DNA from 2 places in the Francisella sp. LA112445 genome. Region 2 is predicted to be linked to the other one. Evidence: riboswitches for the same ligand, from Rfam matches in the RefSeq annotation. Region 2 holds a riboswitch; the other holds the start of a gene.

Region 1 (16,654 bases), 110 kb from region 2:
TATCTATAAAGCAAACTTTAGAAGCTGCGGATAAGGCTTTGTATCAGGCTAAATCTCAAGGTAGAAATAGATCAGTTGTGTTTGAATAAAATTTTAGTCATAAAAAATCGTATAGTTATTAAGGAATATCTTTTTGCACATAATTTATTCTTATATTCATATGGATTTATTTTTTAAAAAGTTTTGTATTGGTATCTAGCTTTTTAATTTACAATATATAGATTAATCTGCCTATATTTAAAAGATGACAAGAAATATTTTTATAAAATTGGCTATATTAGTTTTTTGTACTGTTTTGGCAAAACAATCATTTGGATATGCGCATACTCATTTAATGCTAGAAAATAATTGTAGTACAAATGCTATTTTTACTATCACAGATAAAGATAGTGGTTATAGTTTTAAGAAGGTCATTAAACCTTATCAGTATTACGTAACTAAAGTATTATCTAATGATAATTTCCTAGTTTCGACAACTTCAAATTATAATATAGATTTCAAATCAAAAAACTCGTATGGTTCAGTTAAATATGAACTATCAAATGCTTTTTTCTATTTTGGTGAGAAGGGTGCAAATAAAGCGCTATTTAAAGATGCAATTGGCAATATAGAGGTAAACCATAGACTACATAATGATGGTTATGAGTACTATTGGACTAATTATTCTATCAATATAAAAACACTCATCAATGGCAGCTTAATTACGCCAAGCTTTACAATTTCAGCTTGCCATAAAGAGATAGATACTTTTAATAGTTTACTATTTGGTATTAAAAAAGTTCTAATATTTGGTGATAGCTTAAGTGATAAAGGTAATCTTTATAAATACTCTTTGCAGCTATTACCGAAATCTACACCGTACTATAGAGGAATGTTTTCTAATGGTGAAGTATGGTCAGAGCAATTTGCAAATAGGCTATATCTAAATAATATTTCTGTTAATAACTATGCTGTGGGAGGTAGTTCAGTTATAGTATTTCCAGAGTGGGCTGATAATGATACACCGTATGTGCTAGATGATCAGATTGGTTTATATCTTAACTTAGATTCAGATGATAATATCAAAGAAAAACTAGCTATATTTTTTGTAGGTGGGAATGACTATCTAACATCTAATCCAAAAATGGGAGATATTGATAGTGCGGTAAAGCAAGTTACAGATGGCATTATATCTGCTATTGAGAAAGTTGGAGTAAAAAAGGTAGTTATTATAGGTTTGCCAGATCTTAGTATAACTGGTGAGTCGAAGTCTCTAAAAAATCAAGATGTCTTGAAAAAAATATATATAAAGCACAATCAAATTTTAAAAACATATGCTGACAAGCATAATATGAAATTTATAGATATTGCACCAGTATTTAATGAGATGGTTAATGATACGAAGAACTTTAATAAGAAATATCATGCTGATATAAGTCTAAAGCATATTAAAGATTCATGCTGGTTGGGAGGATATTTTTTATCTGAGAAAGCAGAAATAAACAAAGCATATAATGATTTAGAAGATAAAGATAATTCTAGAGCTAATATGACCGAACTATTAGATCAGCCTTCGATGCAAAGTATTATAGATGCTGGTTATACAGGAAGTATGTGTAATAATCCGCAAAACTATGCATTTTGGGATCATGTTCATCCTACTTACCAAGTTCATCGAGCTTTGTATGATCATATTGTTAAAGAGCTTGGAGCAAAATCTTACACAAAAGAAATTATGTAAAAGTTTCTGAAAACTATCTCATAAAATAATTATTTTCATCATATTTCTCATATGTTACCAACTATATAATGCCCACCAAACAGTGGTTTTAAGGTGACAAGGACTCTTATATTTGTAATACTGTAAGTACAATTCGTTAAAGGGGATTTGATTGATGAACGAATTTAAATATGGAATGCAAGACCTCAAAGAAAAGGTCTTTACTCAAAAGTATAGTAAATACGCTCCGCAAAAAGGAGTACATTTATATCACTTTCCTGGTTCACTTTATTCACAGATTGCTAGACAAGCATTAGCTGAAAAAAATGCTAAGTATGAGAGTCATTTTGTATTAATAAATAATGCCTACCAGCAGTATGATCCTAAGTTTGTAAGAATCTCACCATTTTGTGTTGTACCTATTCTTGTTATAGATGGCAAAGTGACAAATGATGCTTATAACATTACTAAATTCGCGGATAAGTATTTTTCAATACATGCCACACTATTTCCTGTAGATAAAGAGCTTCAAAAAGAGTTTGAATATTTACAAACATTAGTAGATAAAATTGATGCGGAAGCCTTAACTTATGGCGATGTTTCGGCTGCTAAAAGACCTTTTATGTTTCGATTTCTTTCTAAAAATGGCCATCAAAATAAGATTGAAATTTTAGAAAAAAAGATAAAGAAGCACTCAAATGATCCTTTTTTAAGGAGAGCTTTTGAAAATAAGCTAAAAGCTGTCTCAAAAATAAATAATATTGTTCATAATCCAAAGTTAATGGAGCAAACTTTACAAGATACAAAACAAGCTATAACTAAACTAAGCGAATATTTGCAAAACCATAATAATGAGTTTGCTTTAGGTAAAGACTTCTCTGCTATAGATATTTATTTAGGTGTATTTTTATGGCGATTAGATTTCTTAAATCTTGGAAAATATTTATGGGGAGATAATCAATTTATAAAAAGGTATACAGAAACTCTTTGGCAAAGAGATTCGTTTAAGGAAGCTATTATTAAACCGTGGAAACAAATGAAAAAAGATATTCTTATTCCAATGCTTATTTCAAAATTAAAATCTAAATTAGGCTTTAAATCATAGATAAACAAGTGATCACTTATGAAAAGCATTTCTTAAAAATTTTTTTAAAGAGGCATATAACTGTTTGACAATGCTAAATCTTATGATTATGCTAAAAGTATGAAATTTAGTTTCATATAGAATTATAAGCTAAGGCTTATAGACGTGTTGATTTGATAACTCAGCTTGCGGACACGAAAAACAATCTGCTAAAAGGGTGCTGGATGTTCATCCTCCATCTCTCAGATTTTTCCCAAGCTAAAGAGTCTTATAAGTAGGAGAAAACTATTATGAGTAAATATTCTTTAGAAACTTTAGCCGTACACCGTTCAATTCCAGAAAAGAGTGGTTCAGTACAAACACCTATACATCAAACATCTAGCTTTGTATTTGAAAGTACAGAGCATGCTGCGAAGCTTTTTGCACTAGAAGAATTTGGTAGTATATATTCACGCTTAACTAATCCAACTGTAGATGAGTATGCTTCAAGATTAGCTAATTTACATGGTGCAGCAGGTGGTTTTGCTTGTTCATCAGGACATGCGGCACAATTTTTAATATTACTAAATCTACTTCAAAGCGGTGATCATATCGTAGCTTCTAAATATCTATATGGTGGAACTACGACGCAACTAACACACACTTTCCCTAGACAGTTTGGTTGGCAGTCGACTTTAGTTGATATAAATAGACTTGATGAAGTTAGAGATGCTATCCAAGAAAATACAAAGGCACTTTATATCGAGTCGCAATCAAATCCATCAGGAGTTATTGCTGATATAAAAGCTCTTGCAGAAATTGCTCATGAGGCTGGTATTCCGCTAATTGTGGATAATACAGTTGCTACACCATATCTACTAAACCCATTAGAGCATGGCGCTGATATTGTTTCTTATTCACTAACCAAGTATCTAAGTGGTAATGGATCTATAGTTGGTGGTGCTGTGATTGATGGAGGTACTTTTGATTGGGCAGCTAGTGACAAATTTCCACTATTATCAAAGCCTGATGCTTCATATAATAATATTACTTTTGCTAAATCTTTTGGTAATCTTGCGTTTACTGTTAGAGGTATAGCTGTGGGCTTACGTGATATTGGTGCTACACTTAGTCCATACACAGCGTTTTTGGCAATTCAAGGTTTAGAAACTTTAGGTGCTAGGCTAGATAGACATGTTAAAAATGCTGAGATAGTTGCTAGGTTTTTAAATGCTCATCCAAAAGTTAAAAAAGTAAACTATGCAGGCTTAGTAAATTCTCCATATAATCTCTTAGCTAATAAATACTTTACTAAAGGCGTAGTAGGACTACTGACAATTGAGCTAGAAGGTGGTTTTGAAGCAGGTAAGAATCTTGTGGAACAAACAAAATTATTTACTCATTGTGCAAATATTGGTGATGCTAGAAGTTTGATAATCCATCCAGCATCGACAACTCATTCTCAATTAAGTGAAGAAGAGAAAATACAATCAGGTATTTATAATGGTTTAGTTAGATTATCTATAGGTCTAGAAGATCCTAATGATTTGATTGAGGATTTAAAACAAGCTTTAGAGTGTGCGGAGGTGAGTGATGAGGGAAAGAGTGAAAAAGTCATCTGAGTATTTTAAAGACTTGAAGATAAATTTTTCAAGTAAAATTAGCTTTAAGAAAAGTAGTATTAAGCATCTTCGTATAGCTGTTGTAAATCTAATGCCTACTGTAAAAGAGACAGAAGAGCAATGGAGAGAGGTGCTTTCACAGAATAACTCTATAGTTGTCGATTTGGTGTTTTTTCATTCTTTGATAAGGCCAAGCACGCGAGTAGATAAGAGTTATTTGAGTGAAAATTATGCTAATTGGCAAGATTATAATTTTGACGATCTAGATGGTATTATTATCACTGGCGCTCCTGTAGAGTTACTAGAGTTTAAAGATGTCGATTTCTATAAAGAAGTTTGTGAAATTATAGCAAAAAGTCTTGAGCATAATATATCACTAATGCTAGTTTGCTGGGCTGCCCAAGCAGGACTAAACTATTTATATGATATCCAAAAAGAATGTTTAGATCATAAGTTATTTGGGGTGTATGAGCATAAGCCTATTAAGCACGATCATCCATTGCTAAAAGGTGTAGAGGGTCAACTTAAGGCTTGTATATCAAGACAAACAACAATAAAAGATAACAATGTTTTAAAGTATACGGATGTTATTTTAGCATCGCCTATAGATGGGTTAGATTGCTTAGTTGATAAAACCCACAATATAACATACATGTTTAATCATTTAGAATACACACAAGGTACTTTAGAAGCTGAGTATCTAAGAGATAAAGCTATAACTGATGATATAGCAAAACCATATAATTATTATAATGATAATGGGAATATAGATTACTCTTGGAGAAATGATAGAGTAACTTTTTATTCTAATTGGTTGGATATTTTAAAGGAAAACAAAGAGTAAACATTATTATAGTTATTTTTTGAAAGTAGCAACAAAATAGATAGTTATTATTGCAGATTCTAGAATTGTCCTTATATATTCTCCACTTTCTGACCAAATAAGTTCATCTACATTTACATGGTTATGGGCAAAATAGTTTCTAAAGTGATAGTAAATCATTAAATGTTTTTCTATAGGACTATTTTCTATTAAACTTATAATATCTTTCTTTATTTCACTTTTATTTTCAGGCTTAAGTTTGTTGATATAGAAATTTATTTTCTGCTTTAGGATATTATCTTTTTTATCTAATTTTACTGATTCGTTTAAGTTATTAACTTTTTCTTGAATTTGACTAATATCATTATATTCTTCAATAATTCTTATTAATTTGTTTTTATAATCCTTATTATCATTTTTAATATTATTTATTTTTTGAGATAGTTCTGACCAGCTTGTATTAGTAGTAATAGCAACTTGCCCCCGATATTCTGAAAACCTACAGCTTCCTTTTTTAAATTGTTTTATGTTGTCAAATAACCCATCTTGATTTTTAGGAACCTTATCAATAATTAGTGACTCAATTTCTAAAACAAAATTTTTAATAAGTGATTTCATTACAAACTCATTAAATTTGTTGCTGTCATAAAATCTATCTATTTCAAGACGTGAAAATACTAAATTTTGGATTTTATCATTAGCTGTAAAAACTTCTATAAGCTCATCAGCTGAAATACTTTTCTCTAAACAAATATTTATTTTATCTAATATAGTTGGGCCATTATTAGGGTTGTTGTCAAAGTGGAAATGATTTTCTTTGATATACAAAGGCAAATTTATTTGGATTTCATGAAGTGGGGATTTATTGCTTCGACATTTCACTAATTTTTTGTGGTGTGTATAGATGTGTTGAAAATCGATTTTCTTGTCTGTTAGTAGATTCATACATTCTATTATATATGTTTCAAGGTTCCACATTAATTTATACTTTTCTAAATTCTTTAGCTCGCTATGGAATTTCCATAAGAAAACTAAGAAATTGAAAAGCTCTTCTTTATTAAGCTTTTTTACTAAGGGTCTTATGAACTTGTCAAAACTAACATTTAAAGTTTCAAGAAGTTCATCATAGTTATTAAATGTATTAATGAAATTTTTGGGATTATTTTTTATATAATTCTTATGTCTAATCTCTGCGATTTTTTCAAAAAATGATATATATTTTTCAAATTCACCTTTGATATAACAAGAGCTATACTTTTGAGCTGCTATGTAAAATAATAACCATTCAGGGTATAGTGTTTTTTCTTCTTTTAAATTATTAAGGTGATATTTTGTTTCTATATAACTACATAGCTCTTCTTTGCTATATCTATGAACTGGTAGAGGATTAATTAGCTTATTTTCTAAATTATAGCTAGAGAGCTCATCTTTTGAAATTTTCAGAGAGTTGTTCTTGCAAAGCTCTAGGAAATTTTTTTCATGGAAATAAATTCTTTGTCCTTTTGTGTTTGAGATTTTAAAATCTTTATTTAATTCTAGGCTAAATATAGTCATTACAATCCCCAAGCTTTAATAATATCTTTTTCAGAGATTTCCCTTTGATTGAGATTTTCAAAATAAATCATATATTGCTTTATAAGTTGGGCAATATACATATCTTCACCTGAGATATAGAAAATATTATTTTTATTACAGTATTCTAGTAGATGATTTTTCTTATTATCCTTTTCAGGCATAGCATGACAAAATACTATTTTTGCATTTTTAACTAAATCTATAAATTGAGTATTTTGCTCTAGATTAGCAGATGATGAAATAGGGGTTGCATCAACTACTAGATCGTAAGGCCCTTCAAAGTGGGGGATGTTATCTATACCAAGTTCTTTTCTCTTTTGAGCTACTTTCTCAGCATTTCTACCAATAATAGTTACTTTGATACCTAAATCTTGTAGCACTTTAAAAGCAACACCAGAGACGCCACCATTGCCATAAATCACAGCAGTTTTGATATCTTGTTTAGATTCTTTTATACCTTTAGCTAAAGCTGTTTGTAAGCCATAGCAATCAGTATTATAACCATAAAGTTTACCATCTTTATTAATAATAGTATTTACAGCTAAAGTCTGTTCGGCAAGAGGCTCAACATAATCTAAGAAAGGGATTACTTTTGATTTTAGACCATTATGAGCTGTAACAGTACCACCATTTATAAAAGGTGCTCTAATTGCATCAGTATAAGTCTTTGCTGAGATTTCTCCCTCAAATGTGAAATAACACAGATTTAGACCTAATTTTTGTATAGCGGTGTTATGCCTTGTTATCGAAGAATTACTACCTGATGTTGATAGTAAGAATTTAGTTTTAGTATTTATAGGAGTTTTAAAGATATCTAACATATATTTACCTATGATTTAACTATGGATAATCATTAATGAGTGAGACCTTAGGCTTGGAAGCTCGCCAACGCTAACCTTTTGTATGGTTTCTGTGCCAGCTTGTCTATAGTTAGCAACAATATGCCACTCTTTACTATCAGGTTTTGGTAAAAGATCATTTATATCATAATTATCAATAGCCGTTGCATTATAAATTATAACAATATCTTTCCAACTATCACCGTTAGCATAGTTTTTAAAATGAGAGATAATAACTCCTGATTTACTATCATGATGAGCGGTTGTTATGTTTAGGTTTTTATCAACAATTTCTCTATCATTTATACTAAATGCAGGATGCTCCTTACGTAGTTTTATAAGTCCTTTAACATAGTCAAAAAAGTCTTTGTAGTGAAGTTTATCAGACCAATGGAAAGCATTTATCTCATCGCCACTTTTATAGCTGTTATGATCGCCTTGTTTAGTTCTTAAAAACTCTACACCACCATGAAGAAATGGTATCCCTTGGGCAGTTAAGATTATTCCTAAGGCTAGGGCGTTTTGACGCACAAGAGTACTTTGGAAAATATCACTAGGTATATTCTTCCTATAGCAGTTTGTTGCGATATTATGATTTTGACTCTTTTCTATTTGATCCCATAGTGTATAGTTATCATGAGCATCAGCATAGTTGATAGATTCATTTGGTTTAGCAGTTAAGTTATGGATAGAGCCTCTTAAACCTTCAATAACGTTACCCATATTTTCAGGATTATGAGGGTTACCATTTATAAATCCATTGCCAGGATTATTATTACCACGAATAGCATCTCTAAATGAATCGTTAAAGATAGAGAAGTCTTGGTTTCGTTGAGTACCTCTATAAGTACCATTAGTCAAAGGTGAGTGATCAGCTTTCCATGGCTCACCGTAGATTATCACATTTGGATCGACTTGTTTTACTTTGGTTACTATATTTTTGATGGTATCTAAGTCAATCAACTCCATTAGATCAAAACGAACACCATTTATCTTATAGTTTTTAACCCAGTGAACAACAGAATCTTGGATAAATTTACTTATCATAGGACGCTCAGTTGCTAACTCGTTACCACAGCCTGAGCCGTTGGTGAAATTACCAAACTCATCAGTTCTAAAGTAGTATTTAGGTACAATCTTATCTAGATTTGATGTGTCAGTCATATGGTTATAAACCATATCCATGACGACACCTATACCTTTTTGATGGAATTTTAGAATCATTGTTCGAACACCCTTGATTCTTTGAGTTGGATCATAGGGGTCCAGAGAATAACTACCATCTGGGGCATTATAGTTTTTAGGGTCATATCCCCAGTTTCTATTGTCTTCTTCATTAATTCTCTTCTCATCAACAGAAGAAAAATCAAATATAGGCAATAGATGTACATGCGTAATACCAAGTTCAACTAAGCTATCTATTCCCGTTGAGACTTGTTTATTGCCATCATTATAAACTGAATTTTCCTCTACAGCTCCAAGGAATTTACCTCGAAGATTTTCATCTATGCCACTTTCAGGACTTATTGTGAAATCACGTAGATGTACTTCATAAAGAATAGCATCATCTTTACTAGCGATATTTTGTGATTGATCCTCAAGCCAGTTTTCTGGCATTAGATCAGGATTACCAAGATCTACCAAGAAACCGCTATCGCCATTTATACCCAAACCGCATGTGTAAGGGTCTACTGCATAAGTTATTTTTGTATAGATGTTTCCTCGAGGATCTAAGTCATCAAAATACAGTCTATACAAATAGTATTTATTTTCATAACTGTTACGATTGATTTCTATATGATGTGTTCCATATTCAGGTTCTGGTATTAATTCATATGAGAAATCAGCTTGTTCTTTGTTGTTAGCTAAATCTTTGTTATATAAAAGGACTTCAACTTTTTTAGCTGTGGGTGCCCATAGTCTTAGAGATATTGTATTTTGACTAAAAGTCACTCCCATATCATTTTTAGGGTAGTAAAATTTATCTAAGTAATTTCTCATTAATACTTTCGTTGGTAAAAAGGTATTATTTGCACGAATTTCAACTAAATCTGAGCCTTTTATGTCTTCAGGAAGGTTTGTGAATATTACCTGTTGTGACTTCTCTTTTACAATAATATCAACATCCTTAGCTTTATTAGAGTTTATCCATAACTCAAATATTGTCCCAACTAGAGGTCTATCTGAGAGGTGAACCTTGATTTTATCACTCTCATCCATCACAGCATATTCGATTCTAGGATTTGTTCTGTTTATAACATCAACTAACGATGTATAAATACAGGTATCACCATGGATAATGTAGTAGTTGTTATATTGTTCAGATATATCAAAAGAGTTTGTTTGTTCACTCCATTCATTATGCCAATTTATGCCCCATGTTTTTTTTCTTGCGATAACATTATCTTTATCACATAAAGCATAAAAACCAAAATCACTTTGACTAGATAGAAATACTATTTCAGTGGTTTGATCTTCACTATATGTCCATAAATCCCAGCTGAAATTTTCACCATGATATTGACGATCTTTTTTTATGAAATGTACTAGAGCGCCTTGGCGTTTTTCTCTGACAATCTCAAAACTCTTTTCAGCGGTGATCGATGGATCTTGTTTGCTAAAGCATTTGATATTTATTTGAGAGATTTCTTCACTAATATTCGGATCAACAAAAAGCTTATTATCCGTAATGTGTATTTGGGGATTTTTAGGGTAAACCTGCCAATCTACATCAACAATTTTGTAACGTTGGCTAACTGATTTTGTAACTGCAACTAAGTCAACTTTATAACCTAAAGCTATAAAATTTTCTGATGATTTGATTTCAAGCTTATTTGAACTAACGAGCCAGTTGAAACTTAGAGGAATAAAATCATTATCATTGATTGAGACCTTAAACTCATTACCATCTCGATCAACTAATATAAAAGAATACTGGTTTGTACCTGGTACAAGGTTATTTATAGAAAATATATCTTTATTTAGCCATAAGCTACCGTCATCATTATCTATAGTCCATGTTAGTTTTAGGTCTTCTTGCTTTTTCCAGTCGTTAAATTTCCCAACAACATAACCATGTAAGAACCCATTTGCTTGTATTCTAAATCTAATACTATTTGTTTCAAAATCTAGACTAATATCATGAGCAACATTTAGCAAACTAAAGTTTCCATGCTTGTCCTGAATCCATATGTTTTGATCTATTGTTTGCATATAATATAATTCTCTTTAAATTAAGATATACGTGTGATTATTTTTTTGAGGCTACCGGTTTTAGAACTAATGTAGCCATTGGAGGTATCTTGATGCTGACTCTTTGATCAAAGCCATGAGAAGCCTCTGGTTCTGTAAATATTTTATCTTCAATAACTTGCCCAGAGCCACCGAATTTAAGTTCATCTGAGTTAAATACTTCTTTATATGAACCTGCTTTTGGTACGCCAATGTGATAATCATAATACACTTCGGGAGTGAAGTTACATATAAAGACTAGATGATTACCAGCTTTGTCACTTCTGATAAAAGATAGGATACTTTGTTCAGAGTTGTTAGCATCTATCCATCTAAAGCCATGATGATCATAGTCACATTCCCATAGAGCTGTCTCGCTACGATAAAAATCATTTAATTCTTTAAAAAATTCTAACGTTTGCTTATGAGAGTCATACTCATCAACAACTTGCCACTGTAATTGTTCATATTCACGCCACTCAACAAATTGTCCAAATTCGCTACCCATAAATATAAGTTTCTTGCCAGGATGACCTATCATATATGTCATATATAAACGTAATCCAGCATATTTGTTCCATAAGTCTCCCCACATTTTATTGATCAGAGATTTCTTACCATGGACAACCTCATCATGAGATATTGATAAGATAAACTTCTCTGAGTAGTGGTAAACCATAGAGAAGGTAATTAAATTATGATGGTATTTACGATAAATAGGATCTAGAGCAATATAGCGTAGCGTATCATTCATCCACCCCATATTCCATTTAAAATCAAAGCCAAGACCACCGTCTGCTACAGGTGTTGAAATATCTGGCCAAGATGATGATTCTTCAGCGATCGTTAAAATACCTTTGCAAGTATGCTTAAGTACACTGTTTAGCTCTTTTAAGAAAGCTATTCCTTCTAAATTTTCATGGCCACCATAGATGTTTGGTTCCCATTGACCATCTTCACGATCATAATTTAAGTAAAGAATATTTGATACCGCATCAACTCGAATTCCATCTATATGAAACTCATTTAGCCAATACATCGCATTTGATATTAAAAAGCATTTGACTTCATTTCGACCTAGATCAAAGTTTTTTGTCCCCCAGCCTTTATTTTCTGCTTTGTTATAGTTTTGGTATTCATAACAAGGACTACCATCAAAATTGATCAAACCATGTATATCTTTACAGAAATGACCTGGAACCCAATCTAAAATTACACCGATGTCTTCACAATGAAGTTTATCTACAAGGCGTTTTAGACCCATAGGATCACCATGGCGACTATTCACAGAGTAAAAACCTGTTGGTTGATATCCCCAAGATGCATCTAAAGGATGTTCATGAAGAGGCATAAACTCAACGTGCGTATATCCCATTTCCTTAACATATTTAGGAAGAGTTTCTGCTATTTCATCATAGCTCATAAACTCACCATCTTTAGTTTTCCAAGATGCTAGGTGTAGTTCATAGGTATTTATTGGAGTTTCATAATGATTGGTCTTAGCTCGCTTTTCTAGCCATTTCTCATCGTGCCATTTATATTCTGTTTTTGTATTAATGATAGAGGCTGTATTAGGTCTTAATTCAGACAAAACAGCATATGGATCACTTTTGTGAACTTCTTGATTAGTATGTTTGCTTGTAACAACGAATTTGTACTTATCACCATTTTTTGCCTCTGGTATAAACACACTCCATAAGCCAGCTTCGCTTATTGGCTTCATGTAGTAATTATCATTGATACCCCAGTAACTAAAATCACCAATTACACAGATACTTTTTGCATTAGGAGCCCATGTTGTAAACCTAATTCCTGTTATACCATTTTCTTTAGCTTCATGCGCACCCATAAAACTATATGCATAGATGTGTTTGCCTTCGTGAAAATAATATTTATCTAGATCGCCTATGTTAGTTTCAGTATTGCATTGTTGTTTTAAATCTTTCATAAAAGCTCCCAAATCTAAATATAAAATTAATACATCCTTTATAAAAATAGGATTTACTAAAAAGTTTATAAACATCCTTGTTTTATACTAACAAATTATTGATAGCTATAGTATTAATAACTTTATTTCAGCTAAATAAATTATCCAAAAATTACAATAAAAAAATCTATAAATAATAAATTTATTAGTTATTCTAAATTATGAAAGATAGTGATAAGATGAATAATATACTAGTTTTATTTATGGAATGTTGGTTATGTATTAATCAATAAAAACATCAAGGATAAAATAAAGAAAATGGCAATTCAAACTGTATCAACAAAACCGTTTGCTAATCAAAAACCAGGAACATCTGGACTACGTAATAAAGTCAAAGCTTTTAAGCAACCTGGTTATCTAGAAAACTTCGTTCAATCAACTTTTAACTCTTTAGATAACATAGCTGGAAAAACCTTAGTGGTAGGTGGAGATGGTAGGTATTACAATAAAGTTGCAATACAAACTATTATCCGTATAGCTGCAGCTAATAAGTTTTCAAAAATAATAGTTGGTCATAACGGGATATTATCAACTCCTGCTGCTAGCTGTGTGATTAGAAAGTATAAAGCTTTTGGAGGCGTAATTTTATCTGCAAGTCATAATCCAGGAGGTCCAAATGGTGACTTCGGTATAAAGTATAATATTTCAAATGGCGGTCCAGCACCGGAAAAAATCACAGAAAAGATTTATCAAGAAACTCAAAGTATTGATAAGTACTATATAAGTGATGCTAGCCAAGATGCTATTGATTTAAGTAAAGTTGGTACATATGCAATAGAAAGTACAACTGTAGAAGTCATTGACTCAGTAGCAGATTATGCTGAATTAATGCAACAAATATTTGATTTTGACAAGATTCGTGAACTTTTTAAAAAAGGCTTTAAAGTTCGTTTTGATTCTATGAGTGCGGTTTCTGGCCCTTATGCAAAATATATTTTTGAAACAGTATTAAATGCTCCTGCAGGAACTGTCGTTAATGCAGAACCTTTAGAGGATTTTGGTGGTTTACATCCTGATCCTAATCCAGTAAATGCCGCAGATCTAGTAAAACACATGCGCGGTGGTGAATATGATTTTGGCGCAGCCTCTGATGGTGATGCAGATAGGAATATGATTGTTGGTAAAAAGATTGATGTAGCACCATCAGATAGCTTAGCTATTATGGCTGCTAATGCAAATTTTATTCCTGCATACTCGAAAGGTCTTAAAGGTGTTGCAAGATCTATGCCAACATCAGCAGCTGTCGATAGGGTGGCAGAGTCTTTAAATATTTCTTGTTATGAGACTCCTACAGGTTGGAAGTTTTTTGGTAATCTTCTCGATGCTAATGAAATTACCCTTTGTGGTGAAGAAAGCTATGGAACAGGTTCTGACCATATTCGTGAAAAAGATGGTGTTTGGGCTGTTTTATATTGGTTAAACTTAGTAGCAGCAACAAATAAGAGTATAGATGATTTAGTGGCTGAACATTGGCAAAAATTTGGCCGTAACTTTTATTCTAGACATGACTATGAAGCTATTGATAGTGAAATTGCTAATGAAATTATGACTTCATTAAGACAAAAAGTATCACAATTACAAGGGAGTAAACTTTGTGGTCAGATCGTAGAAAAGGCCGATGATTTTAGTTACAAAGATCCAATCGATGGTTCAGTTTCAAATCACCAAGGTATAAGAGTTATTTTAGAAGATGGCTCGCGTATTGTATTTAGACTATCTGGTACAGGAACGCAAGGAGCTACTTTAAGGGTATATTTAGAGAAATATGAAGCAGATGTTAATAATTTTGACATCCCAACACAACAGGCCCTAGCAGAGCTAGTAGATGCTGCAGAGAGTCTAACAAATATTAAATCTTTAACGGGAATGAAAGAACCAACTGTTATAACATAATTCTTAAGAAAAATATTAAACAAAGGAGTTAATAATATTATGAAAAATCCTGATACTTCACCAAATCATCAGTTGTATAAAAAAGCTATGGCGCTAGTTTTAGCAGGAGGCCGTGGCTCACGTTTATATAATCTTACGGATACTCGTGCAAAGCCTGCAGTTTATTTTGGTGGTAAGTTTAGAATTATAGATTTTGCTTTATCAAACTGTTTGAACTCTGGGATACGTAAGATAGGTGTTGTAACTCAATACAAGTCACACTCGTTGTTACGTCACTTACAGCGCGGATGGGGCTTTTTAAGAGGGGAGTTAAATGAGTTTATAGATTTGCTTCCAGCTCAGCAAAGAGTTAATGAAGAGCATTGGTATAGAGGTACCGCTGATGCAGTTTATCAGAATATTGATATTTTACGTTCATATTCTCCAGAGTACGTAGTTGTGCTAGCAGGTGATCATATTTATAAAATGGATTATTCAGTAATGCTACGTGATCATGTTAAAAGCGGCTATAAATGTACAGTAGGCTGTGTTGAAATCCCTAAAGAAGAAGCATTTGCATTTGGGATAATGGGTATTAATGAAGAGCGTGAAATTACAGGCTTTATTGAGAAGCCCCAAGAAAATGCACCAACGATTCCAGGTGATTCTGATAGATGTTTAGCGAGTATGGGGATCTATATATTTAATTCAGATTATTTATATGATCTACTTGAAGAAGATATTGCAAATGGTGCATCAAGTCATGATTTTGGTAAGGATATTATTCCAAGAGTAGTAAAAGAACAACAAGCTTTAGCCCATCCTTTTAGTATGTCATGTGTACCAAGAGGTGATGGTGTTGAACCATACTGGAGAGATGTTGGAACTATAGATGCTTTTTGGGAAGCAAACCTTGACTTAGCTGCAAATATTCCTGAGCTGAATCTTTATGATAAAGACTGGCCTGTTTGGACTGCTCAAGAGCAGTTACCTCCTGCAAAATTTGTTCCAGATCAAAAAGGCAATCATGGTATAATTACAAATACTTTGACTTCTGGTGGCTGTATTGTACTAGGCTCAGAGCTTTCGAAAACATTAATGTTTTCAAATGTTAGAGTATTATCATACTGTAAAATTGATCAGTCAGTAATTATGCCTGATGTAGTTATTGGCGAGAATTGTCGCTTGAAAAAGGTTATAATTGATAAGGGATGTAATATTCCTGCTGGTATGGTAATAGGTGAGAATCCTGAAGAAGATGCTAAAAACTTCTTTAGAACTGAAAAGGGTGTAGTATTGGTTACTAAACCTATGATTGATAAATTAAACAAAAAAAGCTAATTGAACTTATAAGAGAAAATCATGCGAGTTTTACATGTTTGTAGTGAATTATATCCATTACTAAAAACAGGGGGGCTTGCAGATGTAACAGCTGCATTGCCTCCAGCATTGTCAGAGTTAGGAGTTGATAGTCGGGTATTAGTTCCTGGCTTTCCTGCTTTTATGGACAGTGTTGAAGAAAAAGAGTTGTTAATAGAATTATCAACAAATTTTGATGATCAAGTATCTATATTTTTAGCAAGAATTCCTAACACAAAAATCAAAATATATGTAATTGATGTACCTGCTTTATACAATCGTCCAGGAAATCCTTATGCAGATAAGGATAATAAAGAGTATGCAGATAACTATAAAAGGTTTGCTTTATTAGGATGGGTTGCTGCCGAGTTAGTAAAAGGTCTTGATTGTCAATGGATTCCTAATATCGTACATGGACATGATTGGCATTCAGGACTAGTTCCTGCTTATATAAAAGCAGCTGAAATTACAACAGGCATAAAAAGCGTTAAGTCTGTATTCACTATACATAATTTAGCATATCAAGGGCTTTTTCCTATGGATATTTTTCCAGAGTTAGGGTTGCCTAAAGATTTCTTAGATAT
Region 2 (16,654 bases):
CATACTCTAATTATAATAAGAGCATCTGACAGCTTTGTGTCGTTAATTTAAACTTCTAAAGAATTTAATTTAGCTATTTCCCTTCAAAATATTGAAGTGGTGGCAACCGCTAGACTAACAGGATCAGTATAACTAAAAGCAAAGTAAAAGTAGTATGTCATTGTGTCAGGCTTGACCACACAATCTAGCAAATAGCTTATCTATAAGCTATTTGCTCAAGTGCTACTTTTAAGGATAGTAGGCTATGTTTTAAAACTTATTTAAATACCTTTCAGATACTCTTCTAGCATACTTTTTAGAGAAGCATTTAGCGATTGTGGCTCTAAGACTTTGATATCAGGAAGCCATCTTTTGATAACTGGTAAAATCTCCATTTCATGACTAACTGTTACAGATATTACTAAACCATTTTCATCTTGCTTGATAATCTTTTGCGTTGGTGAGCATGGTTTTCTAATCAAATATCTAGCTATCTCTTGAGAGACTTCTAACTTCACTTCAAATGGTTCATTGCTCTCTTGAAACCACACATTTGTTGATTCTTTAAGCATCTTATTGATATTTCTAGTTATCTTAAAAGTTTGATCTGTGATAACTATATTACTGATACCTTTCAGATAGTACTTTTTGACAATCTCATTATGTACAGCCATTAGATACCAAAAACCATCATAATTAATAATCTTCAAAGGTCTAGCTTTGACACTATAGCTAGCTTTATTTGAAGTATATTTGAACTGTACCCAAAGTTGCTGACTAATAGCCGATTCTAATTGTTTAAGCTCAGCTAAGTTTGCTGATACATCTTCTATATGTAGCTTTGCATAGATTGGGTTATCTTGCTCGTTGGTGATTTTAGCTAATAGTTTTTTTGTCCGACTATAGAACTGCTCACCAACACTTTCAGCAAATTTATCAAGGATTTTAAGCACAAGAGAATCTTCAGTATTTAAGTTCTTCTCAAGTGTATAACCTTTGATAAAATACCATTTTCCCTTTTCCTTGTAGATTGGAAACATCGCTAGCCTTTCGCTAAAATCTCTTTGGATAGTTCGCACCGAGACATTAAACTCTTCAGCGATATCTTTACTAGCCACCCCCTGCCCTGTATTGAGAATATTTAGGATACTTACTAATCTTGTTAGGGTTTTGTCGTAGTCGTGTTTATATGGCATTTTGGAGTTCCTATTTACTCACTTCTTTATAGATATTTTTTATTCCTTCACGATTTCTGACTAAATATTCAATATCTTCTTTGACTCTATTGATAACTTCAGAATTTTCCATATTATCTATCTTGAAAGACTTATGCTTGAATATATAGTTTTTCGTAGTATACGATCTATACTCTAAACCTTTTCGAACTGGATAAGTAGCTCTTTCTCCAATTTCTTTAAATTTAAACCAAATATCTTTTAACTCACCCAATATACTCTCAACATGTCTTGTTTTATCATTATACAGTACAACAAAATGACGATACTCATCACCTTGAATTTGTATACCAATAAAGAAATACTTATCAATTTTATACTTTATATCTACTAAACCTTTGCCATCTGTAAAGTCATGGGAAACAAAAATATTTTTATCATTATTCGGCTTACTCGTATACTCAACTTTACTTTTTAACTTATCAAGTTTAGATAGTTCATCATATATAGCATAAGCAAAATCCTCATACAATCCTTTTAAAAATATATCGTGCATCTTAATCTCTCTTAGAGACTCTAAGTAGTATTTGTAACACTCTTCATTTTTATTATATAAGTTAGATATTTGGACTTCATTTATGTTGATTCTATCAATTATATTTTTTTTGATATCTGCTACAAACTTAACATAGTCAGCAATTAAAGACTGATGATACTGATCATCAACCTTTAGTTTCTTAAAAAAGTCCAATAAATCATCGTATGATAATTTTTTCCAACCAATACCTTTTAATTCATCACCTGATATTTTGCTATCTTTTAGAGAGAGTAATACTAGCTTTTTATTTTCTACTTTTTTGAATTTATCAGTATATTTTTGTAGCTGCTCAATACTAGCAATACTTTTAACTTTATTCTCAATAAGAACAAGAGTATCACCAAGCTTAAAAGATATATCTATATTTTGTTTTTCTCTTTGGATTTTTTCTATTTTATTACTATTTGATAACTCTAATTTTTCTGAGAAAAACTTACCCATCTGCTCAAAATAAGTTTCTAATACCCAAGCTATAAAGTTACTATGAAAAAGCTCTTTTGAACTTAACGACATATTAAATATTGGCGATCTTTTTAAATCATCTATCCAGTTACTTTCTATATTTCCCATAACTTTTCAATCTCCTTTAAAACATCTACAATCCATAATACACCACAGCCCAGACAATATCATGTCGTAAATTTTTATTTTGATAGGATTAATCCAGCTCAACAAAATTAAAATTAACAAATGTAAAACCATGCTCATTACGATTACGCGTTAATGTCATTTCTGATTTTGAAACAGATACCGCATTTATAACTAACTGCTTAAGTTCATCATCTGTTAGCTTATCTACATCTTCACTAACAAATATCATACTCTCTGCAAGTATATAGTCCCGTTCCAATAGCTGATATAACACATCATATTTATCTATAGTTACTTGGTTTGATGACAAAATGACTGTTTCATCGTCTACTGGTACATTTTCAAACTTATCTACTGTATCTATATATTTATCCTTTTTTGAAAAAATAAAATATCTTTACATAAAATATAACGCATCAAAATGACATCTTTATGTCGCAACTAACTAGTCCGTATCTTAAAAATCCTACTTATAAATATAAAAAATAAAGCTATTGCTGTACCACTAAAAGTCTCTATCAAACGCAAACCTGTATTTACAAAAGGAGAATAAGTTGGTTGATATAAACCTAAGGCTACTATCACACCAGCATTAGCACTACTCATTTTCACAGCATTCTCAAGACCAATGCTTGCTGTAATAAAAACGCTAATAGCCACAGCTAAAATCATCACCAAATAATAATATCCGAATATAGATGTAAATATAAAAGCCGTAATTCCGCCAATAACTGATCCTACAAAGATTTGGAAAGCTGCTGAATAAGAGTCTTTAACACTTAGCTGTAATATTGTAGATACAGTGATCAAACACCAGAATCCTCCGATGATCGACTGCCCTCCATGTAGTAAATTAGATACATAGAAACCAAATAAAAAGCATAAACATGCCGCTATTGCAATTTCAAAACTTATATAAATGTTTTTGCACAATTGTAAAAGATCAAGATTCTTATATTTAATTTTCATTTATTATCCTAAAAAAGTCTCTATAAATTTCTTCCCCTTCAAAATCTTCTATTTTGGGGAGCTTTGTATAGAAAAGTTTAAAATACTTATCTTTATCTAATGATTTATGATTTCTTTCATTAGAAATAACTTCATCCCATGAATCCTGTTTTTGTTTATCTGACTTTTTATATTTCTTACCATAACTCTCTCCATCTGCAAACAAAGCTTCTGCTAAAGATAAATAAATAAGCTTTGGTTGGTCTACTATTTGCATAGCATTTCGGACATAATGCTCTAACTTCTCTTTTGCATTAGAGTATAAAATTTGAGGTAATTCAAAAGGATCTGTCTTTTTATTTTTATCCAAACAATGATAAACAGCAAATATATCTTTTTGCTCATGGTATGCTACTAATAAAGCTGTCAAATATAACTCAAACTTATGTTTTATGCTAAATGTAGAAGTTGTATGTAGTAAGACTTGATTATTATTAATATAACAGTTTGTCTCTAACTCTAACCCAAGTATTTCTTTTTGAAAATATTTACTCTCATAATTTGCCAAATCCAGTGAATCTAATAGTTTTTGAATATTTTCAACTTCTAAATCAATCTCATCATCAGTTAATATAGAATCTGGAAATTTACCACTTAATTTTGCAGTTTTTCTTGTTAAGCTTATATCTTTGTTCTCTTTCAAAACATCAAACAGCTCTTGCTTTAATCTATGTTTTTCAAGACCATTAATATCAAAAGGTTCGCTATCTTCTAACTCTTCAAAATTATCTTCAAGATACAAATCTAAACTATAGTTTGCATATGCTTTTAAAGGATTTTCAAAAACCTTAGCTAATTTAGATATTGTTAGACTTTGTGGTAGTTTAGTAGTTAAACTAAAGCTATCGTCACTCTTACGCAGGTAAGAATCTTTTAAACTTATTTTATCACTACTGAGATGCTCTCGGTCACTGAGCGGAGTCGAATGTGCGCGGGTATGACTATGCTTTTTATTGATAGATTCCGTGGTCACGCCTGACGGAATGACAGAGTTATTAGCATTCCCCTTCGCTTCGTGAAGGGGTGGATTGCGTAAGCAAGACGGGGTAGTTTTTTTAAAATCATAAAAAGGCTTTGATTCTGCCTGTAATAAATTAAGCCAAGCATTATCATAGCTTCTGTACTCTTCAGAATAGCATTTTGGACTAAAAGCATGTAATGGATATTCTTTTATATCTTCATCTTGCCAACTATAATTTGCTTGTAAATAACTAATTAATTCCTTAAGAACTAAGCTAGACTGTTGCTCAACATTAGTCTTAACACTTCTACCTAGATAACTAAAATATAGATAATCTCGTGCTGATAATATCGCTTCTAAGAATAAATACCTATCATCATCACGTTTAGTTCTATCACAAGCTCTTCTACCTAGCCTTGCCATTAGATCAAAACTAATTGCTGACTCTTGGCGTGGAAATTTACCATTATTTAAGCCAAGCATCGCCACAACCTTAAATGGTATACTTCGCATTGGCGTCATTGAGCAGAAAGTAACTTTACCATTAAGAAAGTGGTTATTAATAATTGGCTCAGATAACTGCGAGATTAAACAATATCTAATAGTATATAAATCAATAAGTATATTAGCAGATATTTCTTTAGCAGTCTCAACTGTCCTAGCTATAATATTATTTATTTTTTTAGCTATGTATTGCTCTTCTTGCGTGATATCAAAAACATTATCAAACATCTCTAAAAGATAGCTATGCCAATCTTCAAGACTTCTAGTTTCAAGTAGTTCCTCAGAGTAAGCTGCTAAAAGCTCTAATAACTCATATAGTCCGCCTAATTCAGCTACTTCACTACCCTCGATAATAGGTATAGTCATCAAACTATCATTAATAATATAGTTTTCATCACTATAGCTAAATCCTAGCATTAACCTCTTCAGACCCCAGCTCCATGAGAATGTCTCACCATCATTTCTATGATGGATACACGCCCCTTTTAACCAATAGCGTATAGTTTCTAACTGCTCATTTGAGATTTTAAATTTATGCTGAATTGCTGGAACTGATAAGTAATCTAATATTTTATTAACCTCAAAATCACTCTCTGGCAACTGCAGAAGTTCTATAAAACTAGCAGCTAATGGCTCTGAATCAAGTAGTGTTCTATCTGCTATTGAACACGGTAGTTTTTTATCTTCCGCATATCTAGAGAAAACACTATCAATATATGGTGAATAATCCTCAATATTCGGACACATTACCAAAATATCGCGAGGCTTAATATCAGGATTATCATTTATCATATCCAAGAGCCTATCATGCAGCACTTGTACTTCTCTAAGAGGACTATGACAGGAGTTGATACTTATTGATATATCTTTTTGTTGTGAGTAGTTTTGACAATCAAGCTCAAGTAAGTTACGTTGTAAACTGACTAATTGGCTTTGATTATTATATTCAAGCTTTTCAAAATTCAAACAATCCTTATCAAACTTCTCAAATACTTCTAGCTCATTTTTTTCTTCATTATCTAATAACTCATTAAAGAACTCTTTGCCCTGCTGACCAAAATTTGCTAAAAGTGGCTGTATCTCATAATCATCATTATCTAACCAAGCAGAAACTTTATCTTTCTTCAAATCATACCAATATTCACTACATGGATTAATATACAAAATATTCACATCAATGTGCTTAGCTAATGCAAATATAAAATTAAGATTTTTCTTTGAAATACTATTTATACCAAAAATATAGATACTCTTAGGAACATTTATATTCTTCAGACTTTCTTTGCTTAATAACTCTAATGCTTGAGCTTGTATTTTATATGGAGTTGCTGGAATCTCTGCAACCAGTCTTTGCCAGAGTTGCATTTGCCAAGGCTCATCTATTTCTTCTCTAGCAGGATTTAAAAGTTTGTTTTGTTCCCAAGCTTCTAACCAATCAGTACGATAAGCTAGATATTTTGAAAAAACTTCAGCTATTTTTGCTGATAATTGATATTTTTTTAGATCACTATTTTTATAATATTCTTTAAGCTTATCATTATCAATATCATCTAAATGTTTAAAAACTCGCCAAGCTAATATATCTTTTGTATAAGCTTTTTTATATTCATGTTTATTAGTCAGCTCATAGCAAATATCTAAGATATAACCATTAATCATGTCATACTTGAGATTCATGGCAATATCTCGTGTTTCTGCTAACTGCATACTCAACCAGTGTTGCATACCACGACTACCAACTATCAGTTGTGTTGGTATAAATAGATCTTTTTCTTCAAGATCTAAGAGCTTAGATAAAACTCTAACCAAATACTCTAGCTTATTTGATGGATAGGTATATAGTGACATATATAAAATACTTCAATTAAATAATAAGAATATTCTTGATATAATACCCTTTGTCTATTAATAATAAAAATTCTATCAAATGTATTTAGAAAAATATAAATTTATTGACCTTTTTGCTGATATCGCAGGAATAAGAATACCTATAATTCGATCTCCACATATATACAATGTACATTTTACTAAAAGGCTAAATTGAGATGAGTACAAGTAAACATGAGAATTATGAAATTCTAAATTTAATAGGTTATGGCTTATCTAAATTTGATAATGACTTTACAAAAGAATTTGGCTTTTCTACTAAAACAGATTTTTATAACTTTTGTGTCAAAAATAAAATAGCAAAAACTACAGGTGTGATCAAAAATAGAATGGACTTATTTGATCCATTCTTTCCAAATCCTCGAAAAGGCTGGTGGCAAAAAGGTAATACATATATTCATAGAAAAGTTTTAATTGATAGTTTATTTGGGAATGAAAATGTTAAAGAATTTGTAAGTACTCTTAAATTTTATATGAAGAAGAACTTTAAAATTAAAGACATAAGCAGTAATATAAAACCAATATCTCAAACTAGATTCAAAAAATTACAAGAGACAGGCTTAGAAGCTGAACTTTACTTTATAAATAACTATAATTCGATAGATATTTTTAGAGATGGCATACTTGAAGATGCAAGACTCTATGGAGATGGTTATGATTTTCAAGTAGATGTCGGAAATGATTTTTATTTAGCTGAAATTAAAGGTATTAGAGAGAAAAAAGGAACATTTAGACTCACAGAAAAAGAGTACAGAAAAGCATTGGAATATAAAGATAATTACATAGTAACTCTAATCATGAATCTGAATAATTCTCCAAGGATACTATCTATAGAAAACCCCATCAAAAACCTTTCTTTTGAAGAAAAGATAATAATGTCAAAATCAACAAAAGAATACCACCTATTAAAACCCATATGCTAAATTTTCAAAAGAAATTAAAAATTTTCCTAGACATACTTTCTCAGAATAGAGAATCATATGCAGATAGTTTTAATGATGATATTTATATTATTAGCGAAAATTATGATTATCTATTTTTAGAAAAACTAAATTCAGAAGAAGAAATAAAAAATTGGATTAACAAATTAAAAAGTAGAATAGTCATGAGTGAAGATGATGCCTTATTAGAAGATATAGTAGATGATTATATAATGTGTGGATAGCTTCTTCATATACATAAAAAGTTCTTTAATTTACTGATCAAAAAGCAAAATATAAATTCAATTTAACAAAAAGCACTCTATTTAAGCAATTTGATTCTATAAACTCTATAAGCAACTTTATCCCAATAACTATTCTTAAAAATCCTCTTCTAGAACTTGAAAAGATATTACAAACTGCTAAGAAAACTGATGCTGTCGCACAAGAATACGTTTACCTACCTCTTTATAGCACTAGAAATGGAAAAGATTATGGAAATGTCTCTGAAAGAAGTCAACTCAATCAATGGAATGCTAATGGTAGAAAACGAGATGTAGGAGAAGTTTATATCCCTGTTCCAAAATTAATATATAAAAAATATAATAATTTTTTTTCCAGATAAAAATACCTCTTTTAAGTTACACTTACCTAATAAAGAGATTTTATCTGCGAAAATATGTCAAGAGAATGGAAAAGCTTTAATGACTAATCCCAACAGAGCTCTAGCTAAATGGTTATTGAGAGATGTTTTAGCTCTACAAGAAGGACAACTTCTTACCAATCAAAGATTAGAAATACTAGATATTGATAGTGTTCGTATAGATAAATTATCAAATTCAGATTATAAGATTAGTTTTGCAAAAACAGGAAGTTACGAGACTTTCAAAGAAAATTCTTAAAATTAGATTATTTAAAATGAAGATGCTTGTGCTTTCTCCCAAGATCTTTGGAAACTTTTTGGAATATTTCCTTCGACTAAACAGTTCTCAGGGATAAAGTCATACAAATCAATATATGATTTAACTTCATTTACAGATATACGCTTCTTCAAATTTTCAGGACCAACATCTTTAGCAGAGGTTAAGCCCATAGCTCCAATAATCTCAGCACATGATCTAATAGTTGCTTTATGGAAATTGTGAACACGATGTTTTTTCTCATCTACAACTAAAGCTTTCTCTAAACGTGGATTTTGAGTAGCCACTCCAACAGGACAAGTATTGTTATTACATTGGCGAGACTGAATACAGCCGATAGTTAACATCATTGCTCGAGCTGAATTACAAGTATCAGCGCCCATAGCAAATAATCTCACCATATCAAAACCTGAAGCAACTTTACTACTTGCTACGATTCGAATATCATCACGGATCCCACAACCAACAAGAGCATTATGAAGAAAGACTACACTATCTTCTAAAGGCATACCAATATGATTAGCAAACTCTACAGGAGCTGCTCCTGTTCCACCATCTGCACCATCAACAGTTATAAAATCTGGTTTTATACCAGTCTCTAACATAGCTTTACATATACCCAGAAACTCAATATGGCTTCCTATACATAGCTTAAACCCAACAGGCTTACCACCTGATAGCTCTCTTAGCTCTTTTATAAAATAACAAAGCTCTTTCGGTGTCGAAAAAGCACTATGAGCAGGGGGAGATAATACATCTTGACCCATAGGTACACCTCTGATTTTAGCAATCTCTGGTGTAATCTTAGCAGCTGGTAAAACGCCACCATGAGATGGCTTTGCTCCTTGAGATAGTTTGATTTCTATCATTTTTACATTTTCTAAGTTAGCCTTCTCAGCAAATTTTTCTGGTGAGAATTTACCATCTTCGGTACGACAGCTAAAATATCCAGTACCAATTTGATATACAAGATCACCACCTTGTAGATGATAATCTGTCAAACCACCTTCACCAGTACTATGACAAAAACCACCTAGCTTAGCACCTTTATTTAAAGCCATAATAGCATTGCCTGATAGTGCTCCAAAACTCATCGAAGAAATATTTAAATGCGATGCCATATATGGCTGCTTACAATCAGGACCACCAAATTTAACACGAGTTTCGACTTCATCTAAGTGTTTTGGCGCTAATGAATGTGTTACCCACTCATACCCAATTTCATAAATATTCTTCTCTGTACCAAAGGCACCTGTATCATTAACGCCTTTAGCTCGACGATAAATAGTAGAACGTTGCTCTCTGTTAAAGGGTTTTTCACTTTCATTATCAGCAATAAAATACTGCTGAATTTCTGGACGTAAAAACTCTAAAATATAACGGATATGGCCAAGTATCGGAAAGTTTCTTAAAATCGAGTGACTCTTTTGAGTAAGATCATATATAGCTATTACAGCTAAGATCGCTATAAAACCTATACTAAACCATATCGAAGCATGGAATAAAGAAAGAGATAATAAAACTATTATTACGAAAATGCCTAAACCAATATACCATTTTCTACGTTCGCTTATATGCATGGGAAATTTTCCACAGAAACTATTTAAATATAGTAATTATAATGCTCTTCAAAAGTTGATTTTGCAATAATTGCTAGCTAAATATTTAGACTCTATTTGGGTATAATAGTCTCGTCTTCAGTAGGTGTTGACTCAATTGTTGTAAAATCTGATGGATAAGAAATATCAATATCATGATTTAAAGCTATTGGATTACTTGTATATACTGACTTTATAGGTGGTGAAGATAATTTACGTCTAGGAGTTGGCAACGCTGTAGCATAAATATTATAATCATCACCACACTCTACTTCACCGACACTAGCCCTAGTTTGTCCTGAGAAAGCTATATTTCTATAGTCTTGATCTTTTTTAGTATTTGTCATATTAAAAACGACCCTATCAGAGTCATTATAAACACTTGGTTTAACTCTTATATACAGATTACAAAGATTTCCATCTGCAAAACTAGATAGAGGTAGCATTACTATGCTTGATAATAAAAGTGTATATTTAAAAAATTTCATTATTTATAATTTCTTATAGTATGTGGTAATAAAATACTATTATCAATAATCTAAAACAAGTAGTAAGCTAGAAACTTAGCTTTAAACTAGGAGAATGTATTAATTATCTTCTTTTTGACTTAAAGATTTTGCTGTTTCTTGAGGTAGTTTGAATACCATATAAATAGCTCCTCCTAAAGCAAATCCTGCCGCTGCAATTGGAGCCACAACGATATTAACTATGTCACTATCTCCAGAATGATGTTCTCCATTATAAAGGATTTGTTGCGACATCGTAGCCCCTTTAAAAAGCCCAACGAATGCACCTACTGGAGCCATAATTAGCGACGCAGCGCCGATACCAATATCTTTAATAGGTGTAACAACAATTTTATTTAAAGTACTTTTATCACTAACTTGCGTGTCTTTAGAAGTATTTTGAGTATTTACAGGAGCTTTAGCTGTATTATCGCTAGATAAACCATAGTTAAATAGTATAAGAAAAATAAATACACAGCTTATTAGTTTTTTGATCATTATTTTTAATCCTTTTAAATAATGTTATTAAAGCTTAACCTCAAGTTAATATCAATATTCAAACAACTAAATTATGCAATAAATTTTTTAGTCTTTAAAAGATTTATTTCTATATAGTTAGTCCCAAAGATGCATGCTATTCTAGGACTTGCTCGTAGAACCTAATTTAAGACTATAATGAGTAGATCCTATGGTCAAGCTATAGAATGACGAAATGGTTTCAAAGGGTATTTGGATTAACTATTACTATTTTACTTATATCTTAAGCTAACTCTATTACTGGAGGTGGAAAAGAGTCACTAGATACTTGATTTGCCAGCCCATAACTATAACCAGCCGAATTTAAACTTAACACTATTAATATAGAAAATATTACTTTTTTCATTTTAATCAACCTCTCGTTTAAATTTATATCTCACACTCCTATTATGATTAAAAATTTCCCAATATTTAAATATATAGTTCTTAATATTCCTATAAGATTATCTTATATACTTAGTAAATACTTACACTTTAGGTTTACATTAATTTGTATAACTATTAACAAACTATAATTTATCATTAAAATAAGCTATGATATTTTTAAGTCCACTCTCATAGTTATTTTTTAATATGAACTCTAGATCTATTGGTTCAATTTTCCTAATAATTGGTACAAGTACTGGTGCAGGAATGTTGTCGCTACCATTGATTGTTGCAGCGTGTGGCTTTTTTATGGCAATCATACTCCTGATTTTATCATGGACTATAATGTATATTGCAGCTATAAAACTTTTAAATACTTGTGCTGAACATCCTATTGGTGCTAATTTCACATCAATAATGTACTCAAAAGTGCCAAAGCAATACTTAATATTTTTTACTCTTATCTACTTACTTTTCTTTTATTCAATGTTATCAAGCTATATTTCTCAAGGCTCTTCACTTTTATATAGTATAGATGGCGCGAATAATTTAAATGAATCTCAAGTTGGAATATCTTCAATTATTTTCATACTAATATTTGGAGCTTTAATATTTAGTTATAAAGCTAGTGACTATACAAATAGAATTCTTGTTATTTTAAAATTTATATTTTTTATAATAGCCGTAGTAATTATGTTATTTTATATAAATACTAATTATTTAAGTGATGCTCCTTCAGGAACATCCGCAATCATATATGCTTTTCCAACTATTTTACCAGCATTCGTCTTTCATAGTGTAATCCCTTTTGTTTATGAGTATCAAGAAGGTGATGTTAAACGTATAAAAAAAGATATATTAATAAGTAGTGTAATAGTTTTAGTTATTTATATAATATGGATTTTTGCATCTTTAGGAGTAGTTCCTCAGCACAATCCATATAGTTTCCATAGCCTTTTTTTATCAAATAACTATACACCAAGTGGCTTAATTTATGAGATTAAAGAAATATCGGGATCTAATATACTAAATCTAGCATTAAATCTGTTTATTCATATTGCAATAGTCACATCATTTATCGGAGTTAGTATATCTCTAGCACATTACATCCGCGACCTATTTAGTAATTACAATAAACATTTAAGCAGTTTAAACTTATTATTAATATGTTTTATACCTCCATTAATTTTCACCGTATTATATCCTTCAGAATTTATTCTTGTACTACAATATGCCTCAATATTTACTGTTATAATATTTATTTACACACCAATGTTTCTCAGTACAAAAACAGATCTTAAAATATATTTTTCTCATACATATATTGTAGCCATGGGAAGTTTGATTTTCCTATTTGAGATCTTCAATTTATTTTACGAAACTAACCCATTTATGTTAATGTGATAAACTAAGCTTTAATTTGCTCTATATTGAATTTCTTGAGAAAGAGAAACCAAGTATATTGCTTTAGTTGACGCCCAACCTGCACTTTTTACTGTTAGATCATATCTTCTTTTTAAAGCAGAAAGTGATAAAACCCTATTTTCAGAAACTTTAGATAGATAGTATTTATTTTTATCCGATAAAGATTCAAATATCTTTTCTAACTTACTTTCAACTACTTTTGTTATATCTATAACTTCTTTAAAGTCTAGCTTCACACTCCCAAACCTACAGTTATCTATAAGATTTTCATATTCATCAGCAATCTCTTTATATAAGCTTTGCAAATTTAAATACCTATTAATCTGGTCATAAGTGATTTGATAATCGATTTTGTTAATATCTCTTTTTAAGATATCTATTTCAAAGCTAAGCTCAACGATATCCTTATAGATTTTTTTATATGTTACTTCTAAATGTGTTTGATTTTTATGACTATTATTCATTAGTTTTCCCTCTTGTATTTTTATATTTAGGTAATATCAACTAATGCAAAAGACATCTCTAGAACTATTTATCAAATGATAATTTTGAAACGCTTTAGCAAGTTATTTTAAGTCGCTGCAAGTTGAATTAAATCACGACTAAAATTAATACTATAAGATATTCAGGATATTGTCAATCGAGAGAGTCATCATTAGAACCTTAAAATAGCTAACCATACATCTAATTATGTCATTTATCAATTTCTGATAAACCACTTAACAACTAAAAGAGAAGCTAGATACTTAAGTTTCTACATTAAACACACTCTTAGTCGATATTAAAGATATTACTCATCACTTTAGCAACCTCATCACCCTCATGCACACTTGATGATGACGTTCTAGTTATGAGTACACTTCTATCACAAGGCGCCTTAATCTCTATCGGTGCATTTCCTGAGACAATATGCTCTTTTGTATAAAGTTGTGCAATTCGCTCATCTGATGTAAGTACCTGACCAAGCTTACTATCATCATAATCAATAAGGCCTCCATTTTGCGCACGAATACGAAAAAAGTCACGTTCATAACAAGCATACTTAATTGCGCCAGCAGGGACTGTATCGCCCCCAATATAAGCCAAGATTCCTGATAATAGTTTTTTTGCCGTACACAAATCAAAGTCTTCTTTATTCCCTGTCTCATAGGTAAAGGCATGTTTTGGCGGAAGCTTATTATCATTTTTAATTTTATTCCATGTATCTGTTAACTGCCACCATGGATAAAATATTGCCTGATTAAAGCACGTGCTAATCTCATTTGGAGTTAAGACAAAATAATCACTATTAAAATGCTTAAGACGTTTTGTATTTAAGTAATCTGGCGCATAAATATAAGGCACGGAAATCGAATCATTATGTAAATCAAAGCTAAAATCTGCATCAATTGCCTCATAGTGTAACAATGCTGCAAGTCTTTCATAAGGGGCTAAATCTAGGCTCAAAAGCAGCTCTAAGCGCTTTTTTAACAAACTAGTAAACTTACTACAGACCAAATCAAATGAATCAGTACTATTATCATAGATAAAACGCTCTAGATTGATCTTTGGTTTATCAGCGATAGGTTCTAACAGATTCTTAAATCCTCTATTCCAGTTATCACCTGTTTTGGCATCAAAGCGGCCATATGTATACTCTCCAACTTTCACATCCATTGCAAAAGGATTTGCAAACGGAATAAGTTTGAAATTAAAATCAACAGGATTTTCTTTTAAATATGCTTGTAATGCTTGAATAATAGCAATGCCATTAAGCTCTCCAGCATGAAGCGCTGCCTGCATATAAATACTGGCCTTTGGTTTATCGACCGTATATTCAATAACACTGAGGCTATGACTTAACCCTGAGATCGTTTTTCGAAGTGGCACTTCTCTAATATTCATTTTATTCCTCCAAAAAATAATTGCCTTCAAATACTAACACCGCATTGCCAATAAGTGTACAAGCTTTATCAGTCAAATTTATCTGAAAACTATCTGTGGCAGTTTTCACTATAACCGGTGTTTCAATCAAACCACTTGTTACACCCGAATACACACTAGCAATTGAGCCACTTCCACAAGATGGTGTCACTCCTGAGCCACGTTCAAAATGGCGGATATTGATTGTATGTTGATCCACACATTCAACAAAATGAACATTAATCCCTTCTGGTAAATAAGCACTTTGCAAGCACTTTCCTAACTTTGGAATATCAAAGCTTATAAGCTCATTCAACCATAAAACTAGATGAGGATTACCAACAGAGAGCTCCATCGCATCAAGATAGTCAATATTGATATTTAACGAAGGCTTTTTACTTATAATCTGAGGCAAGGGAAACTCAACCAAAACCTCATCGTCTTTAATTATTTCACAGCGATGCAACGCACCATTAACCTCAATTTCAAAATGTCTTATATTATGTTTTTGATACATTAAATAAGCCACCGATCTTAAGCCGTTACCACACTGCTTAGCAGTTGTTCCATCTTGGTTAAAGATATTCATTTGACATATCGCTGACTTAGAGCTTTTTAATAACAAAAGTTGATCTGCACCAATACCATAGCGCCGATTACATAGTGCTTTGATATCTTTTACTGCCAATTGCTGAGAATTATCTCTTTGATCAATCACAATAAAGTCATTACCAGATGCATGCATTTTATAGAATTTTAGTAGTTTCAAAATAGACTTAATTATTACAGATTTATTAATAATTATAACAAAGTCAAAGACCTATTATTATAAATATAATCAGCAGTTAGCTGTGAGTTTTTTTAAACTTGAGTTGATAAGAAAAATAAATGGTACGGTTAGTAGAATATTAGAGTACTTAAATGATAGAGGTTAAGACTATTGAAAAAGTCCCACATGATGTTTTAACTAATAGATATGGTGTTGTTGATAAGCATTTAAATTCAATGCCACTTCAAAGAGTAAGAATAATTTGTAATCAAACTACCCTTTAAAGTTAGATACAACAAAATTCAGCCAAGTAACATTCCTGCCTGTTTTATCGTACGAGATAAAAAAATCTCTAATATTGAAGTTTAAGTTTTCAAATACTTTCCTTAGTATTTGTTCATCATAATATGCAAAATACCTACCTAAATCATCAATCTCAGAATTATTACCCTGCTTAAAACATGAATAAAAATACCCCTTTGTGCTTAGCATTTTTTTAATATTCTTAAGCACCTCGACTAGCTTATCTTTTTTTAGATGCAATAAAGAAGCATTAGCCCAGATTAAATCATATTTCTCATTAGTCTTATAGTTTTCGATATCTGTTGCTATATACTCAATATTTGTATGGTTGTTTATTTTTTTAGCTTCATTAATTATATTGCTTGAGAAATCTATTGCTGTAACTTCTATACCTTTATTAGCGAAATACAAAGCATCACGGCCCGAGCCACAACCAATATCTAAAGCATTTTTAACAACAGTCATATATTTATTTAATCTTTCATATAAATCTGAAAAATCTACATTGGCAGTATTTGCAACATACTCTAATGCTTTTTCATCATAGTAGTTTTTAGTATTAGCACTCATATGTTAGATCTTCCATTCACTAAACCCCTGTCTAATAGCAGATTGGCATAACGACCCTATCATAATCTTGTAACTATTAATAAAACTATCCTTTGCTAAGTTATTCAAAGAAACTATAGTGTAGTCTTCTATAAC

The links. A riboswitch is a leader RNA that binds a small molecule or an ion and turns the genes downstream of it on or off. The one in region 2 is predicted to bind S-adenosylmethionine.
Positions count from the first base shown of each region.
Region 1: another riboswitch for S-adenosylmethionine. It lies ahead of FIP56_RS08245 (O-acetylhomoserine aminocarboxypropyltransferase/cysteine synthase family protein); the one in region 2 lies ahead of FIP56_RS07710 (hypothetical protein).

Region 1 is NZ_CP041030.1:1,683,829-1,700,482, reverse strand. It holds gene FIP56_RS08260 (sensor domain-containing diguanylate cyclase) at 1-89, shown strand, start outside; gene FIP56_RS08255 (SGNH/GDSL hydrolase family protein) at 296-1,720, shown strand; gene FIP56_RS08250 (glutathione S-transferase family protein) at 1,875-2,804, shown strand; SAM riboswitch at 2,939-3,017, shown strand; gene FIP56_RS08245 (O-acetylhomoserine aminocarboxypropyltransferase/cysteine synthase family protein) at 3,074-4,384, shown strand; gene FIP56_RS08240 (homoserine O-succinyltransferase) at 4,368-5,228, shown strand; gene FIP56_RS08235 (hypothetical protein) at 5,241-6,761, opposite strand; gene FIP56_RS08230 (shikimate dehydrogenase) at 6,761-7,603, opposite strand; gene pulA (type I pullulanase) at 7,619-10,834, opposite strand; gene glgB (1,4-alpha-glucan branching protein GlgB) at 10,872-12,800, opposite strand; gene FIP56_RS08215 (alpha-D-glucose phosphate-specific phosphoglucomutase) at 13,098-14,732, shown strand; gene glgC (glucose-1-phosphate adenylyltransferase) at 14,772-16,052, shown strand; gene glgA (glycogen synthase GlgA) at 16,074-16,654, shown strand, end outside.
Region 2 is NZ_CP041030.1:1,571,077-1,587,730, forward strand. It holds gene FIP56_RS07650 (transcriptional regulator) at 261-1,175, opposite strand; gene FIP56_RS07655 (PD-(D/E)XK nuclease family protein) at 1,186-2,322, opposite strand; gene FIP56_RS07660 (hypothetical protein) at 2,411-2,653, opposite strand; gene FIP56_RS07665 (FUSC family protein) at 2,785-3,312, opposite strand; gene recC (exodeoxyribonuclease V subunit gamma) at 3,302-6,664, opposite strand; gene FIP56_RS07675 (DUF3883 domain-containing protein) at 6,862-7,626, shown strand; gene FIP56_RS07680 (hypothetical protein) at 7,620-7,868, shown strand; gene FIP56_RS07685 (hypothetical protein) at 8,328-8,525, shown strand; gene FIP56_RS07690 (FMN-binding glutamate synthase family protein) at 8,537-10,123, opposite strand; gene FIP56_RS07695 (hypothetical protein) at 10,216-10,629, opposite strand; gene FIP56_RS07700 (hypothetical protein) at 10,729-11,145, opposite strand; gene FIP56_RS10415 (hypothetical protein) at 11,408-11,530, opposite strand; gene FIP56_RS07705 (aromatic amino acid transport family protein) at 11,758-12,954, shown strand; gene FIP56_RS07710 (hypothetical protein) at 12,966-13,439, opposite strand; SAM riboswitch at 13,513-13,588, opposite strand; gene FIP56_RS07715 (succinylglutamate desuccinylase/aspartoacylase family protein) at 13,747-14,757, opposite strand; gene dapF (diaminopimelate epimerase) at 14,861-15,646, opposite strand; gene FIP56_RS10420 (hypothetical protein) at 15,799-15,930, shown strand; gene FIP56_RS07725 (class I SAM-dependent methyltransferase) at 15,920-16,519, opposite strand; gene FIP56_RS07730 (HNH endonuclease domain-containing protein) at 16,523-16,654, opposite strand, start outside.